Regions from separate parts of the Solwaraspora sp. WMMD1047 genome, predicted to be linked through region 1. Evidence: riboswitches for the same ligand, from Rfam matches in the RefSeq annotation. Region 1 holds a riboswitch; each other region holds the start of a gene.
The links. Region 1 has a riboswitch for cyclic di-AMP ahead of O7627_RS31225 (hypothetical protein). Riboswitches for the same ligand answer to the same signal wherever they lie in the genome.
Positions count from the first base shown of each region.

Region 2: another riboswitch for cyclic di-AMP. It lies ahead of O7627_RS33640 (hypothetical protein); the one in region 1 lies ahead of O7627_RS31225 (hypothetical protein).
Region 3: another riboswitch for cyclic di-AMP. It lies ahead of O7627_RS35750 (NlpC/P60 family protein); the one in region 1 lies ahead of O7627_RS31225 (hypothetical protein).
Region 4: another riboswitch for cyclic di-AMP. It lies ahead of O7627_RS24700 (hypothetical protein); the one in region 1 lies ahead of O7627_RS31225 (hypothetical protein).

Region 1 covers NZ_JARUBL010000001.1:6,813,574-6,817,618, reverse strand. The annotation lists gene O7627_RS31230 (glycoside hydrolase family 65 protein) at 1-1,108, shown strand, start outside; gene O7627_RS31225 (hypothetical protein) at 1,183-2,211, opposite strand; cyclic di-AMP (ydaO/yuaA leader) riboswitch at 2,215-2,347, opposite strand; gene O7627_RS31220 (hydrolase) at 2,961-3,623, shown strand; gene O7627_RS31215 (NAD(P)-binding domain-containing protein) at 3,641-4,045, shown strand, end outside.
Region 2 covers NZ_JARUBL010000001.1:7,369,910-7,373,954, reverse strand. The annotation lists gene O7627_RS33645 (DUF1775 domain-containing protein) at 142-798, opposite strand; gene O7627_RS33640 (hypothetical protein) at 979-1,998, opposite strand; cyclic di-AMP (ydaO/yuaA leader) riboswitch at 2,002-2,135, opposite strand; gene O7627_RS33635 (hypothetical protein) at 2,768-3,241, opposite strand; gene O7627_RS33630 (cation diffusion facilitator family transporter) at 3,435-4,045, shown strand, end outside.
Region 3 covers NZ_JARUBL010000001.1:7,833,854-7,837,898, reverse strand. The annotation lists gene O7627_RS35765 ((Fe-S)-binding protein) at 1-111, shown strand, start outside; gene O7627_RS35760 (GPP34 family phosphoprotein) at 116-790, opposite strand; gene O7627_RS35755 (NlpC/P60 family protein) at 995-1,981, shown strand; cyclic di-AMP (ydaO/yuaA leader) riboswitch at 2,172-2,308, shown strand; gene O7627_RS35750 (NlpC/P60 family protein) at 2,321-3,352, shown strand; gene dcd (dCTP deaminase) at 3,384-3,965, opposite strand.
Region 4 covers NZ_JARUBL010000001.1:5,415,504-5,419,548, forward strand. The annotation lists gene O7627_RS24685 (AAA family ATPase) at 1-9, shown strand, start outside; gene O7627_RS24690 (superoxide dismutase) at 74-1,042, opposite strand; gene O7627_RS24695 (cation diffusion facilitator family transporter) at 1,206-2,120, shown strand; cyclic di-AMP (ydaO/yuaA leader) riboswitch at 2,239-2,367, shown strand; gene O7627_RS24700 (hypothetical protein) at 2,372-3,478, shown strand; gene O7627_RS24705 (TetR/AcrR family transcriptional regulator) at 3,530-4,045, opposite strand, start outside.

The DNA.
Region 1 (4,045 bases):
GCCGGCCGGCACCGCCGCGTTCCACATCGCCGCCGACATCGCCGACGCGGTGCGCCGGTACGTGCAGGCCACCGGCGACCTGGACTTCGAACGGGAGGTCGGGCTGCGGCTGCTGGTCGAGACCGCCCGGCTGTGGCGGTCGCTCGGCCACCACGACCGGCACGGCCGGTTCCACCTGGACGGGGTGACCGGACCGGACGAGTACACCTCGGTCAAGAACGACAACGTCTACACCAACCTGATGGCGCAGCGGAACCTGATCGCGGCGGCCGAGGCGGTAACCCGGCACGGCGACGAGGCCTGGCGGTTGGGGGTGGACGACGAGGAGACCGCGGCCTGGCGGGACGCCGCCGCGGCGATGCACATCCCGTACGACGAGGAACTGGGCGTACACCCGCAGGTGGAGGGGTTCACCCGCTACCAGGAGTGGGACTTCGAGAGCACCCCGCCGGAGCGGTATCCGCTGCTGCTCAACTACCCGTACTTCGACCTGTACCGCAAGCAGGTGGTCAAGCAGGCCGACCTGGTGCTGGCGATGCACTGGCGGGGGGACGCCTTCACCGCCGAGCAGAAGGCCCGCAACTTCGCCTACTACGAGCGCCGCACCGTGCGCGACTCGTCACTGTCGGCGTGCACCCAGGCGGTCATCGCCGCCGAGGTCGGTCACCTGGAGCTCGCCCACGACTACCTGGGCGAGGCGGCGTTGATGGACCTGCACGACATCAACCGCAACACCCGCGACGGGGTGCACGTCGCGTCGCTGGCCGGCGCGTGGATCGCGCTGGTCGCCGGGCTCGGTGGACTGCGTGACCATGACGCGGTGCTCTCGTTCGCGCCCCGGCTGCCCAGCCGGATCAACCGGCTGGAGTTCGCGCTGATGTGGCACGGCCTGCGGCTGCGGGTGGACGTACGCCGCGACGAGAGCACCTACACGCTGCGCAACGGTGGCGCGGAGTCGTCGATCGAGATCCGCCACCACGGCGAGGTGGCGGTGGTCACCGCGGCCGAGCCGGTGACGCTGGCCAACCCGCCCTGCCCGCCGGTGGGACCGGCGCCGGAGCAGCCGCGCGGCCGGGCGCCGGCCCAACGCTTCGCCGACCGGCCCTGACGAAACGCCTACCGGCCCCGGGAACTCCCGGGGCCGGTAGGCGTCTGTCGCTTCTGGACGCTCTCGCCCGCCGGCTACAGCAGGGACAGGTGTACGTGGTTCGTGTGGTCGCTGGACGGGTCGCCGAACGCCGCACTGTACGCCCGCCAACCCGCTGAGGGAGTCCAGATCTGCCGGTACCAGATCACGTAGAGCACCCCGAGCTTGTCGGCGTTGCGGACCAGGAACGCGGTGAGGTTGTTCCCGTAGGTCTTGGCCGCACCTGTCGCGTCCCCGCCGAAACCGCTCCGCTGCGGCGAGAAGTCGCAGGCCCGGCCCTTGGGGTGCTCGAACGGACCGCCCGAGCGGAAGCACGACACGAACCGGTCGAACCCGGCGCGCTTGGTCTCCTTCAGCGCGTGCAGCGTACGCGGGGTGATGCACCCCGAGGTGGTGGGGTCGTTCTGGTTGCAGGACTGCGGCGGCCAGGATCCGTCCCGGTTGCGTGGTGCCTGCCGGGCCACCGGGGAGGTGGCCACCACGAAGCCGCCGGTGACCGCGCCGCCGACCAGAGCGAGCGCCTTCTCGGCTTCCCGCTTCTGCTTCGTCATGATGGCGAGCTGCTTCTTCTCCTCGGCCACCTCGGCGTCGATCGCCGCCTTCGCCCGGGTGGCCTGCTCCAGCGCCTCGTTGAGCTCGCGCAGCTTGCTGTTGTCGCGCATCGCCATCAGGTCGAGGTTCTGGGCCCGCTCCAGGAAGTCGTCCGGTGACGCGCTGTTGAGCAGCAGCATCGCCGGTCCGATGCGACCGGTCTTGTAGGAGTTGCTTGCGACCTGCGCCACCTCGGGTTCGAGGTCCGCGATCCGCTGCTCGACCCGGCGCAGTTCCAGGGTGAGCTTCAGTTGCCGCTCCTGCGACTTGGCCACCGCGTTCTTCGCCTCCACGAAGCCGCGACCGGTGGACTCGAGGACGTCGCGCAGCAGTGGCGTGCCACCTTCGCCGCCCGGTTCGCCGGACTCCTGTGCCGCGGCGTTACCGGGACTGAGTGCGGCGCCGGCCAGCACGCCGATGGCGGCGAGCAGAGCCATGGCCAGCGGGAACCGCTGACGTGTTGATACCGTCATTCACGTTCCTCCCATGCGGCCGCCTACCGAGTTAGCTGACGGGTTCGGGACGGAACAACCCCTACCGCTACTGCGGATTCACCCCACCTACCTGGTTCCCCGGCTCGCCTTGTCGGCGATTAGGCGGCGGTCCCCACCGGCACCGAGGGGCGCCACCGGGCGGAGACCGCGGCCAGCTTACCGGATCTACACGCATTGGCGGGAGAGAACGCAAAGGTGCTGTTTTCGCTGGGGAAACGCGTTACCTGACAACAACTTTGGGTAGCATTCCGGATTGATGTGGTGTCCTTTTGCTACCGACTAACCGCTCAGCGTGAGTCGCCGGTCGACGGCACTCCGGAACGGTCATGCGGGGTTACCCGCCGTGGGTCGTCGGCGGTGCGCGCCTGAGCCGCGTCGTCCGCCCAGTCGTGGTCCGGCTGGTCCTGGCCGGGCCGGTTCCGGCGGTCCTTCCCGTTGCCGGCCGAATCGGTGCCGTCCGGTCGTCCTGCCCTGTCCCGGTGCTGCTTCGGTCCGGTGGAGTTTCGGCGGGTCATGGGACCACCCTCACCTCGTTGCTGGGCCCACGTCGGGGCCGGGGATACCCGGCGCTGCCGGCCGGCCGACCGGTCGGCGCGTCGAGGGCGGACCGATCGGGTCCGGCAGCCGCGTTCCCGCCGACACCGCCCACAAACACCCCCGGACCAGGAATGCCGGCCGGATCGGCACCGGCCGGGCTTGGAACGACACCGGCCGGGTATCCGGGGCGGATGGAAGTGACGGTGACCGGGACGACCGTGCCGGTCGGACCGGACCAGCTCGACGCCGACGTGCGGAGCCCGGAGCCGGCGGTCGGGACGGTGCTCTTCGCGCACGGCAGTGGCAGTTCCCGACGTAGCCCACGCAACCTGGCCGTGGCGCAGGTGTTGAACGGGCGCGGCCTGGCGACCGTCCTGGTGGACCTGTTGACCGAGGAAGAGGCCCGGCAGGACAGCCGGGACGGCCGGCTGCGGTTCGACATCGGGCTGCTCGCCGACCGGTTGACCGGCGTGCTCGACTGGCTGGTGACCGCCGCCGGGCCGACCGTCCCCGGCCCGATCGGGCTCTTCGGCGCCAGCACCGGAGCGGCCGCGGCACTGGTCACCGCGGCGGCCCGGCCGATGACGGTGCCGGCGGTGGTGTCCCGCGGCGGTCGGCCGGATCTGGCGGGTGCGGCCCTGACCGGCGTACGGGCCGCGACCCTGCTGCTGGTCGGCGGGGACGACGAGCAGGTCCGGCAGCTCAACCAGGCGGCGATGCCGATGCTGTCCGGTCCGGTCGAACTGCGCACGATTCCCGGCGCCGGTCATCTGTTCGAGGAGCCGGGCACCCTCGGACAGGTCGCCGACGCCGCCGCCGGCTGGTTCGTCGAACGGCTGCCGGCCAGGGCCTGAGACACCGGAGGTGTGGCATGCGGATCGGCGTCATCGGCGCGGGCCAGGTCGGCGCGGCGCTGGCCCGGCTCTTCGTGGAAGCCGGCCATCAGGTGGGGATCGCCAACTCACGCGGGCCGGAAACACTGCGCTGGTTGGTCGACGAGCTGGGAGAGCTGCTGCACCCGGTGGCCGCCCAGGAGGCCGCCGGCTACGGCGACCTGGTGGTGGTGGCGGTGCCGGTCGGCCGGTACGACGAGCTGCCCACCGGCGGTGTGCCGGGCCGGACCGTCATCGACACCGGGAACTACTACCCGCAACGGGACGGCCACCTTCCGGCGTTGGACGCGGATCGGACCACCTCCAGCGAGCTGCTCCAGGCCCGGTTGCCCGACGCCCGGGTGGTCAAGGCGTTCAACGCCATCCGCGCCCACCACCTGGTC
Region 2 (4,045 bases), 560 kb from region 1:
TCGGGTGGCCTGGGTGAGCAGGGCTGAGAAACGCTCCAGGTAGCGCCGGAGTTCGCGCAGGTCGCGGATCTCGCTCCGAGGACTCACATTCGGCCACTGGTGTACCGATGATCGCCCATGCTTCCTCGGACGGTCTTGCGGCTATCGCGGTGTCCGGCGGCGTCGGACGGCCACGGCGGCGACTGCCGCGAGGATCACCGCGAGGATGCCGAAGCCGGCGAGTAGTGGCCCGCCCGCCCCGGTGGCGGAGTCGTCGCCGGCGGGTGCGGCGGCCGGCGGCGGTGTCGTCGCGATGGTGGGTGTCGTGGCGGTGGGTGCGGCGGTGGTGGGTTCGGGTTGTGGTGTGGCGGCCGGGCGGATGGACAGGACGGGGGCGGGATTGTCCGGTTCCTGGTCGCCCGCGGTGGGGATCTCGATCCATCGGGACACTTTGCCGTTTTCGTAGGTCTCGACGGTTTTGAAGGCGAGGGTTACGGCGTCGGGGGGTAGTTGAGCAACGGTGACAGCGAACGTGACGTCGTCGCCGACGGGCAGGGCGGGCCCGGCCACGGTGAATCCGTCCTGGTTGGGGCTGAGTTCCCATCCTTTGGGTGCGCGGGCGAGGGTCACGTCCTGGGGTTTCAGGCCGGCGGGCAGGACGACACGTTCGGACGTGATTCCCGCGGTGGTGGACTCGGCTTCGCCGACAAAGGTGAGGGTGACGTCGCGGGCGCCCGCCTGTGGTTTGTCGGCGCTTACTTCGACATGCGCCCAGCCCGGCGTGGCCACGGTCGCTGCCAGTGTGAACGTCGTCAGCACGGTGGCGAGTCGAGCACTTCTGCGTACCGTCATTTTCCGATGGTCCCTTCCGGCGGGTCATTTCTCGTGGTCGTGGTCGACCGTCGTGATGGTGGGATTTACCTGGGGGTCGTGACCGGAGGTCGCCTGGTCTGGTGCCACGGCCGCCCCGGTGCGCGGGTGCACACCGGGGCGGCCGGGTCAGAGCATGGACATGTGGACGTGGTCGGTGTGGTCGCTGGCCCCGCTGTATGACCTCCAGCCGGTGGCGGGTAGCCAGATCTGGCGGTTCCAGATGACGTAGAGGATGCCGAGGCGGTCGGCGTTGCGGACCAGGAACGCGGTGAGATTGTTGCCGTAGGTGCGTTCGTTCTGGGTGCGGGCGGGGGTGAAACCGCTGTTGCGGAGGGACCAGTCGCAGGCGCGGCCCTTGGGGTGCTCGAACGGACCGCCGGACCGGTGGCAGCCGACGAACCGGTCGAAGCCGGCTCGTTTGGTCTCCTTGTAGGCGTGCAGCGTGCGGGGGGTGACGCAACCCGCGGTGGTGGGGTCGTCCTGGCTGCACGATTCGTTCGGCCATCCGCCACTGCTGGTGCGCGGCGCCGCCCGGGCGACCGGTGAGGTGGCCGCGACGAACCCGGCGGTGAGGGACCGCCCGCCGACCAGGGCGAGGGCATTCTCCGCCTCCCGTTTCTGGGCGTTCATCACGGCGACCTGCTTGCGTTGGTCGCGGACTTCGGCGTCGATGGCGTCCTTGGCCCGGGCGGCGTCGTCGACGGCCTGGGCGAGCTCGGCGACCCGTTTGCCGTTGACCATGTTGAGTTCGTCGAGAGTTGCGGCCCGGTCGAGGAACGAGTCAGGTGAGGCGCTGTTGAGTAGCATCGCGGCCGCGCCGATCCGGCCGGTCCGGTAGGACCGGGCGGCGATCTGCTCGACCTGCGGGGCGAGTTTCGCCAGCCGGTTCTCGGCCCGTCGCAGCTCGAGGTTGAGGATCAGTTGGCGCTTGGTGGACTGGTCGAGTTTGGCCTTGGCGTCCAGGTAGGTCCGTCCGGCCTGGTCGAGTACGTCGCGCAGCAGTGGGGGCGGCCCGTCCTCGTCGGCGGTGGCGTTGCCGTTGGGCTGCGCCGCGGCAGCCTGGGAGCCGAGCGGGGCCGCCAGCAGCGCGGCGGTGGCCAGGACGGCCAGGGTGGCTGTGAGCCACCTGTTCGGGGGCGTGGTCACCATTCTCCCTTCCGATGGCCGCCGACCGGGTTAGCTGACGGGTTCGGGATGGAAGTGATCCCTACCGCGAACGCGGATTCACCCCACGGGCGTGGTTCCCCGGCTCGCCGAAGACGGCGATTGGGCGGCGGTTCGACAGGCGCCGTCCGGCGCGCGTCGGAGGTAACCGTCGGTGATGTGAGTCGATGATCAATAGTGATAGATGTTTCTAATTCATGATTAAGAGGGTGAGGTTGTGTTGACTGTGGGTGTGGGTTCCGGGCCTGCGGGGGGACCGGGTGGGCGTCCGCCGGGATCATGATCGCTCCGGACGGCCGGTCGGCGCCGTTGGCGATGACCGCCGGACGGCGGCCGGGCCGCGTATGTCGGCTCCAATGCGCGTCGACAATGCCGCGGCGTACCCGGGTTGGCCTCGGTGGGTGTGTCGGTGACGAGGCCCTCGCATGGGCTCGTCCTCCTCTGACTCGAAGGGGTGGACGTGCAGGCTGTTTTCTCGGCCACGGGTGGCCTCCGGGGGCCACCGGCTGTATCCACGGACGGCTCGCGTGCGGGGTCCGGACTCGACGCGGCAACCATGTCGTCGTCGCGTGGTTCCGCGCGCCACCGGGCGCGGCGGCCGCGGACAGGACACGCGGGATCGGCCAGCGCCCGCTGGTCTCGTGGCCCTGGCCACGCTCCCGAGAAACTGCCCCAGCAGGGCCGGGCGGGCTCAGGCGTACGACCTCGAACGCGGGCTACGCGCCGGTGGAGTCGATGCCGGTGGAGTCGATCACGTACGCAGCACGCACAGCTGCGCCAGGTCCGGCGACGCCCGCCACCGGGTGAACCCAGCAAGGGTCCGAAACTCGTCGACGACGGGCGACGACCAGCCCGGCCGCCCGCGTGCCAGCAGGCCGACCGCGGCGCTCACCAGCAACATCAGGCATGTCCCGGCGGCCAGCCCTGGTCCGCACGGCATCTCGCTGTGCCCGGCACCCTGACCGGTGTCGACCTGCACTCCGGAGCCCGTCGACGCACTGACCGACACGGCCGTGGCCGCCCCGACCGGCATGGCCGAGGTCGCGGCCCCATGCCCGTCGATGCTGACCGCCACCTGATGCAGGGTCGACGTCGCCAGCAACGGCGCCGCGGCACCGGACGCGCACTGCACAGCGTGTAGCAGCGCCACTGCGGTCAACGCGAGCACGGCGGTCAACCACGGCGGCAGCGCGGCACGAGCACGCGGTCCGCCGGTTCGGTTCATGCCGACAGGTTACGACACGATCGCGCCGCCGCCGACCCGACCGCCGTGTCGTCACCCCGGCCAGCGTGAACGGCGCTGGCGGCGACCCGCGGATCCGGGCTACGCCTGTCTGAGCGACAGCTCCGCCCGTTGCACTTATTGCAATGTACGCATACGTTGACGGGGTCGTCGGAAGCAAGGTCGGGAGGAATCGATGGGCGCCGGGCACGATCACGCAGCGCGCAGCGCGGGTGAGAAACACCTGGGCCGGCTGTGGACGGCATTCGCCCTACTGGCTGTGTTCATGGTGATCGAGGTTGTCGGCGGCCTGCTGACCGGGTCGCTGGCGTTGCTGTCCGATGCCGGGCACATGTTCACCGATGTCCTCGGCATCGGGATGGCGCTGGCCGCGATCCACGCCGTGCGTCGGGCGGCCCGGGGCGGCGGCGACCCGCAACGGACCTTCGGCTCGTACCGGCTGGAGGTCCTGGCGGCCCTGGCCAACGCCGTACTGCTCTGCGTGGTGGCGGGGTGGGTGCTGATCGAGGCGGTCAGCCGCTTCGGCGAGCCGCCCGAGGTCAAGGCCGGACCGATGCTCGCGGTGGCGGTGGCCGGCCTGGCCGCGAACCTGATCGCGTTCGCCCTGCTGCGGGCGGGCAGCACGGAGAGCCTGAACGTGCGCGGCGCTTACCTGGAGGTGCTCGGTGACACGCTCGGCTCGGCCGGGGTGATCGCCGCTGCCGGGGTGATCTGGGCGACCGACTGGTGGTACGCCGACCCGATCATCGCCGTCGCGGTAGCGCTGTTCATTGTGCCCCGGTCCCT
Region 3 (4,045 bases), 1.0 Mb from region 1:
TTCTGCTACACGATGCTCGGCGACGGGGTGACCGGCAAGGGCGCCGACGGCGAGGTCGAGGTGGTCGACGTGGCGACGGTGCTGCTCCGGTCGGTCCAGCCGCAGGCGTAGCCGCTCAGCTGCTGCTGGTCGCGGCGACGGTGGTCGCGGTGCTGATCGCCACCATCATCGCGGCCTGCGCCTCCTCGATGGCGCGTTTGGTCGCGGCGCTGGCCCAGTCGCCCTCGGCGATCCGCGTCAGCCGCTCCTTGACCCGGTCCCGGGGCAGGTCCCTGAACACCTTCTTGTCCAGCCCGACCGCCCGGAGCAGCCCGCAGAGCGCGGCGAGTCGCGGCTCGACCGGTCCGTCGCCGGTCACGGCCGCGGCGAGCCGCTGCCGCAGGTCCGTCTCCACCGGCGGCTGCACCCCGTGCGGGGCCGGATAGCGGGTACGCGGAAAGACCCAGAGCACCTTGTCCCGCTCGCGGCGCAGGATGCCGGAATCAACCAACCGGTCCAGCACCCGTTCGTCCAGGCCGTTGCCCAGCCGGTTGACCCAGTGCTTCGGCGAGCGCGGCTTCTTCGCCTCGCCGATCCGGCGCAGCGCGTCGTCAAGCAGCGGCTCGCCGGTCGGGGCCGGGTCCGTCACGGTCACCTTCTTGTCGGCCACGTCGACCCGCCCGGCGAGCGTCAGGTCGAGCAGCACCGAGCCGCCGAGCCCGTGCGAGAGGGCCGGATTGCTCAGCTCGGCGGTTCCCTCGTCGTTGTAGACGAGCAGCAGCAGTTCCTCCGCGAGCGTCAGCGTCGACATGATCCGACCGTATCCGGGCCGCCACGAGACCGCATCAGGACCGGAATCCGATGTCTTGATTCGGCATCAAAGCTTCCCTATTGTGGGGCACCGACCGCTGTGGCACGTCGCCCTTCGTCCCCCTCCGAAAGGCGCCCGCGGTCGGTAACAGAGGAGTCGCTGCCAGTGGCACTTGTGCCCTTTCAACGTCGTACCCCTGATCCTGTGCCCGCCGGTCGCCCCCGCCGGTCCCGCGCCGTTTTCGGCGCGCTGGCACTCGCCGCGCTGGTCTGTGTCGGTCTGCTGCCCGCGACACCGGCCACGGCCGCACCTTCGATCGAGGAGATCGAGGCGCAGCTCGACAAGCAGTGGGAGCAGCTCGAACCGACCATCGAGCAGTTCAACAAGGTACGCAGTCAGTTGCGCTCGAACCAGAAGAAGTCCGCCGACCTGGCGGAGAAGATCGAGCCGCTGGCGCTGCAGGCTGAGCTGTCGATGAACAAGATGAGCCGGCTCGCGTCCCGCTACTACAAGACCGGCCCCGGTTCCGACCTGAACGCGTTGCTGGTCACCGGCTCGGCCAGCACCCTGACCGACCAGCTCGCGCTGCTGGACCGGCTGGCTCGCGACGAGCAGGAGCAGATCGCCGCGGTGGTCGCGGCCCGCGACAAGTACGACGCGGAGAAGCGCAAGCTGGACGACCTGATCGAGCAGCAGCGCAAGCAGGACGCCGAGCTGGCCGCGAAGAAGAAGCAGATCGACGCGGAGATGAAGCGGCTGGAGCAGTTGCGGCTCACCGCGGCCGGCTACACCGGCTCCGGCGCGGCACAGCGGATCGGGCCCTGCCCCGCCACGTACATCGGCGGACCGGCCGGTGTCGCGGTGCGGACCGCGTGCGCCCAGATCGGCAAGCCGTACGTGTGGGGTGCCACCGGTCCAAGTTCGTTCGACTGTTCCGGCCTGACCCAGTACGCGTGGGGCAAGGCCGGCGTATCGCTGACACATTTCACCGGTGCGCAGTGGAATCAGGGCAGTACGGTGAGTCGCGCGAATGCTCGACCGGGAGATCTGGTCTTCTTCTACAGTGACCTGCACCACGTCGGGCTGTATGTCGGAAACGGCATCATGGTGCACGCGCCGCGCTCCGGGACACCGGTGCAGATGCAGCAGATCGACGCAATGCCGATCGCGGGCTTCAAACGCGTCGGCTGAAAGTTCCATAGCCGAAAAGCCCGCCCGACCGTGGCGGGCTTTTCGGACTTTCCGGCCGGATAATGCAACTGTCCGCAGTCGACCATCTACGCAACGAATCGATTGACATCAAGGGTTGCGCTGCGATAACGGCTTTCCCTACTCTGGGGTGCCGTCGAGTCGGCAGCAGGTCGCCCAGCCGGGCGGCATCGGCTCGACACCGCCGAATCGTCGCCAGGCGAACCGGGGACCCACGAAGTCCGGGGTGAATCCGCGAACCTGCGGTAGGGCGCTTTCCTTCCCGCCCGAACCCGTCAGCTAACCCGGTAGGCGGTCACGGAAGAAGGAGTACCGACTCCGGTGGCAACCCCTGCCCCGCGGTCGCGACCCGCTCCGGTGGCCCAGGCCGCCGCCCGGTCCCGCCCGCGCCGCTGGTCCCTGATCACACCCGTGCTCGCCACGGTCGCCGGCCTCACCGTCGCCCTCTTCGGCGCCGCCCCGGCCGCCGCCCAGCCATCGGTTCCCGAGATCGAGAAGCAGATCGACGAGGCGTGGAACTCGCTTGAGCCGATCATCGAACGGCACAACGCCACCCGCCAGGACCTGGCCGTCAAGAAGAAGCAGGTCGCCGCGCTCAACAAGAAGATCGAGCCGCTGCAGTTGCAGATCGACCTGGCGATGAACCGGGTCGGCGACTTCGCCGTCGAGGCGTACAAGGACAACCGGGCGTCGGCGTTGAACGCGGTGCTGGCCACCGGCTCGCCAAGCAACCTGATGGACCAGCTCACGGTGCTGGACCAGTTCGCCCGGCGGCAGCAGCAGGACGTGCAGACCGTCGTCGAGCTCAAGAACAAGTACGCCGCCGAGAAGGCCCCGCTGGACGCGCTCGTCGCGGAGCTGACCAAGACCGAGGCGGAACTGGCCAAGAAGAAGAAGCAGATCGACGCCGAGGTGGACAAGTTGCAGGAGATGCGGCTGACCGCGTACGGCAACGGGTCGGCCGGTCCGTTGCGGCCGGCGCCCTGCCCGGCCACCTACCCGGGCGGGAAGGCCGGCGTCGCCGTCAAGTTCGCCTGTGCCCAGATCGGCAAGCCCTACTACTGGGGTTCGTCCGGGCCGAACTCGTACGACTGCTCCGGTCTGATGCTGGCCGCCTGGGCGGAGGCCGGCGTGGGTCTGCCGCACAACGCCGCGAAGCAGCGCCAGGCCGTGCCGAGTGTCAGCCGGGCCAACCTGCGCCCCGGTGACCTGGTCTTCTACTACGCCGACCTGCATCACGTCGGGATGTATGTCGGCAACGGCTGGGTGGTGCACGCCCCTCAGGCGGGCGAACCGGTGAAGATGAAGAAGGTCGACACCTCCCCGATCCACAGCTACGGCCGACCGGGCTGACGTCTCGCGGATGCTGGCCGGCCACCACGCGTCAGCGGGTGGTCGGCCAGACCCGCCAGTTGCGCCAGGCGCGGCTCGGCGTCGGCCCCCGCTGGCCCTGGTAGCGCGACCCGTAGATGGCCGAGCCGTACGGGTGCTCGGCCGGTGAGGCGAGCCGGAAGATGCAGAGCTGGCCGATCTTCATGCCCGGCCAGAGCGTGATCGGCAGATTCGCCACGTTTGACAGCTCCAGCGTGACGTGGCCGGAGAAGCCCGGGTCGATGAAGCCGGCGGTCGAGTGGGTGAGCAGGCCGAGCCGGCCGAGGCTCGACTTCCCCTCCAGCCGGCCGGCGAGCTGATCGCCCAGCGAGATCACTTCAAGCGTGGAGGCGAGCACGAACTCGCCCGGGTGCAGCACGAAGGGTTCGCCGTCGGGTACCTCGACCACCGAGGTCAGGTCGTCCTGCTGCACGGCCGGGTCGATGTGCGTGTAGAGGTGGTTGTTGAAGACCCGGAACAGCCGGTCCAGCCGGACGTCGATGCTCGACGGCTGCACCAGTTCGGGTTCGAACGGGTCGAGTGCCAGCGTGCCGGCCTTGATCTCGTCTGCGAGGTCGCGGTCGGAGAGCAGCATCGTGCCACCATACCGAGCGGTCACGGTCCGGCCTGGTCAGGGCCGGGGTCGCGAATCGAACGTATGTTCGATAGAATCAC
Region 4 (4,045 bases), 1.4 Mb from region 1:
GTCCGATAGCTGGCGGGGCCGGGAGCTTCCGGCGGGGTCGATCGCCGGCGCTCCCGGCGGGCGACAGTCGGGCTCAGTGCCGAGGGATCGCGATGACGTCGTACTCGGTGGTGGGGGTCGGCGGGGTGGAGAAGCGGGCGTTCGGCAGGTAGAGCCGCCGGCCGTAGGCGGCCACCGTGGTCGGCACGTCGAACCTGGGGTCGGTCCGGCGGGTCAGCAGCCGGCCGCGGGTGCCGGCCCGGTCCAGGCCGAGCACGGCGACGGTGTTGATCCGGTTCTGGACCACGTAGAGGGTCCACCCGTCGAGCAGCAGGCCGTCGCCGTTTGTCAGCAACTCCCCGCCGAGGTCGACGGTGCGGGTCAGCCCGGTGCGCGGGTCGACCCGGAACAGCAGGCCGGTGCCGGACTGCACGATCAGCAGGCCGGTGCCGTCGGGGGTCCGGACGATGCCGTTGGCGTTGATCCCGGTGCCGTAGGCGATGTCGCCGGTGAGCGGCACCCGGACGACGCCGTCCGGGCCGGGCAGCCGGCCGGCCCGGTCCAGCGGCAGCCGGTAGAGCACCGGGTTCGTCGAGTCGGTGAACCAGGCCCCGCCCGGCGTCAGGACGACGTCGTTGACGAAGCTGGCCCCGTCGGCGAGCCGGTAGCTGGCCAGCAGCTCGCCGGTGCGGGCGTGGATGACCCGGGCGTCGCCGCCGGTCCCGCCGGCGACGAAGAGCCGCAGCCGCTTGTCGATCTTGAGGCCGAGGGAGGGCGTACCCGGTCCCGGGTTGATGATCTCGCCCCGGCCGGTGACCAGGCTGGCGCGGTAGATCGCGCCGGTGGCCCGGGAGCCGAAGAAGGCGTACGGCGAGGAGCCGATCGCGATCCCCTCCGGCTGGAAACCGGGTGGCAGCGGGAAGCTGTCGGGAAAGACCGGCCCGGTGATGGCCGGGGCTCCGGCGGCCGGGGCGGCCGGCAGTCCGGCGGCGGTGACGGCGAGGGCGGTGGTGATCAGCAGCGTGCGGCGGTTGACCGGCAGGTTGCGTCCGCGGTGACGCATGATCGCAGTCCCTTCGGGCCCGGGGTCGGCAGGCATCTACGGGTTTCGTTGCGGGCCGGTTCCGATGATGCCAGGGCCAGCCGGGTGACCGCACTCACAGTTGCATACATAGCAATGTCAGCATACGTTGGACCGAGTCGGCCTGATCGAGGATGGTGTGAGCGTGGGCGCAGGTCATGACCACGGCGGGGCCGCCTCGCGGGCCGCCGACCAGCACCGGGGTCGGCTCTGGGCCGCGTTCGGGCTGCTCGCCGCCCTGATGCTCGTCGAGGCGGTCACCGCCCTGCTCACCGGCTCGCTGGCACTGCTCTCCGACGCCGGGCACATGTTCACCGACGTACTCGGGATCGGGATGGCCCTGGCGGCGATCACCGCGGCCCGCCGGGCGGTGGGTGACCCGCAGCGGACCTTCGGCCTCTACCGGCTGGAGGTGCTCGCCGCGCTCGCCAACGCCGTACTGCTCTCCGGCGTCGCGGTCTACGTGCTGATCGAGGCGGTGAGCCGCCTCGACGACCCACCAGAGGTGACCGCCGGCCCGGTGCTGGTGGTCGCGGTCGCCGGCCTGCTCGCCAACATCGTGGCCTTCGCCCTGCTCCGGTCCGGCGCCCGCGACAACATCAACATGCGGGGTGCGTATCTGGAGGTGCTCGGTGACCTGCTCGGCTCGGTCGGGGTGATCGTGGCCGCCGTGGTGATCGCGACCACCCAATGGTGGTGGGCGGACCCACTGGTCGCGGTCGGGATCGGGCTGTTCATCCTGCCCCGGACCTGGCGGCTCGGCCGGGCCGCGGTACGCATCCTGGTGCAGGCCGCGCCGGAGCACCTCGACGTGCCGGCCGTACGGTCCCGGCTCTGCGCCGTACCCGGCGTCTCCGACGTGCACGACCTGCACGTGTGGACGCTGACCTCGGGGATGGAGGTGGCCTCGGCCCACCTGACCATCGACCCCGACGCCGAGGTCGGCACGGTGCTCACCGCGGCCCGGTCGGCGCTGACCGAGGAGTTCCACATCGAGCACGCGACCCTGCAGGTCGAACCGGGCACCTCCCCCGGGGGCTGCGGCCCGACGACCTGGTGACGGCGCTCACCGCCCGGCTTAGCTACGTCTTAATTCGCCCCTTCTCACCTGAGAGAGCCGGATAACAGCCGGTAGGCTCGGCGACGGCCGCCGCCGGGCGGCGCCCTCACGGCGCCTGCGGTGGTCGTCGCCTAATCGCGTCCTGCGAGCCGGGGAACCATGTACGTGGGGTGTATCCGCGAAAGCGGTAGGGATCTTCCGTCCCGAACCCGTCAGCTAACCCGGTCGGCGGCTGACGGAAGGACGTGGCAATGCCAGCACTGGCATCCGTACGACATGCGCACGCGCGCCGGGCCGCCAGACCCGCGTCGCGCCGAAACACCCGATGGGCGGCCCGGCTGTTCGCCGCCGTCACGGTCGGCCTGGCGGCCACCCTGGTGAGCACCGGCACGGCGGTCGCCGCCGGACCCGCGACACCACTCGCCGCCCCGGTCCTCGCCCAGCAGGACTTCGACGAGGGCGGCTCGGACAGCCTGCGCAAGGCGCTGCAGGAGGCGTCCAAGGGCTTCCTCGACGCGCAGGCCGCGCTGAAGAAGTCGACCGAGCGGCAGAAGCAGCTCACCGAGCTGCTCAAGCAACTCGAAACCGACCTCGCCGAGCAGAACCGCAAGCTCGGCGACCTGGCGGGCCGGGCCTACCGCACCGGGCGGTTGGGGCCGGTGTCGGCGCTGCTGGCCAGCGACTCACCGGACAGTTTCCTGGACCGGGCCGCCACCCTCGACTCGGTGGCCGCGAACGAGGACCGGCAACTGCGTCAGCTCCAGGAGACCAAGGAGCAGCAGACCCGGGCGAAGGCGGCGATCGACGCCGAGGTCGCCGAGGAGAAGAAGCAGGTCGAGGTGATGGCCAAGCGCAAGCAGCAGGCCGAGCGGGCGCTGGCGGCGGTCGGCAGCGGCGGCCCCAGCGGCGGGGTCAGCGGCTCCAACTCGGCCCGCGCCCGGGCCGTGGCGCGTAACTCCGACGGCTCGTTCCCGAACGAGTCCTGCAGCCTCAACGACCCGACCACCTCGGGGTGCATCACCCCGCGGACGCTCAACGCCCTCAAGCAGGCCAAGGCGGCCGGCTTCACGCGGTTCGTCTCCTGCTTCCGCAGCGGCGGTTCGGGCGAGCACCCGCAGGGCAAGGCGTGCGACTTCGCCGCCCAGAAGAACGGCTTCGAGGGTACGGCCACCGGCGGTGACCGCACCTACGGCAACAACCTGGCGGCGTACTTCGTCAACAACGCGAGTCGGCTCGGGGTGCTCTATGTGATCTGGTTCCGGCAGATCTGGCTGCCGAGCAGCGGCTGGCGGGCGTACAACGGCGACGGCACGCCGTCCGGCGACCACACCAACCACGTACACCTGTCGATGAACTGATCCGTGATCGCGGAGGATCCGGTGTGCTGTCGTGCACCGGATCCTTTGCGATCACCGGGTGAGCAGGGCACGGAGGATGGTCTCGATGCCGGGTCGGGGGTCGAAGTCCGGGTCCCGGTAGGCCAGTTGGTGCAGCAGGACGCCGTCGAGGTAGTCGAGCATCAGGCGGCAGTGCAGGTCCGGATCGGTCGAGCCGGCGGCGCGCAGCCACGGGGTGGCCCAGCTGCGGATCTCGGCGCTGCCGCGGGCCAGTTCGGCGGCGAGTTCGGGGTTGACCGCCGCCTCCAGGCTGAGCGCGTACCGGGCCATCGTGCGGTCCCGCCCGTCGGCCAGCGCCAGCCGCACGAAGTCCACCAACGCCGGGACCAGCCCGGCCACCGGCCGGCTCCCGCCGGGCGATGCGGATGGTCCGCCGGGCGGGGCGAGCTGGGCCCAGTCGGCGCGGTCCAGAACGGCCAGCCGCTCCACCACCGCGCGCAGCAGTGCGTCCCGGGTCCGGTAGCGGTTGGAGGTGGAGCCGGCGGGTAGGGCCGCCTCAGCGTCGACCGCCCGGTGGGTGAGCTGGCG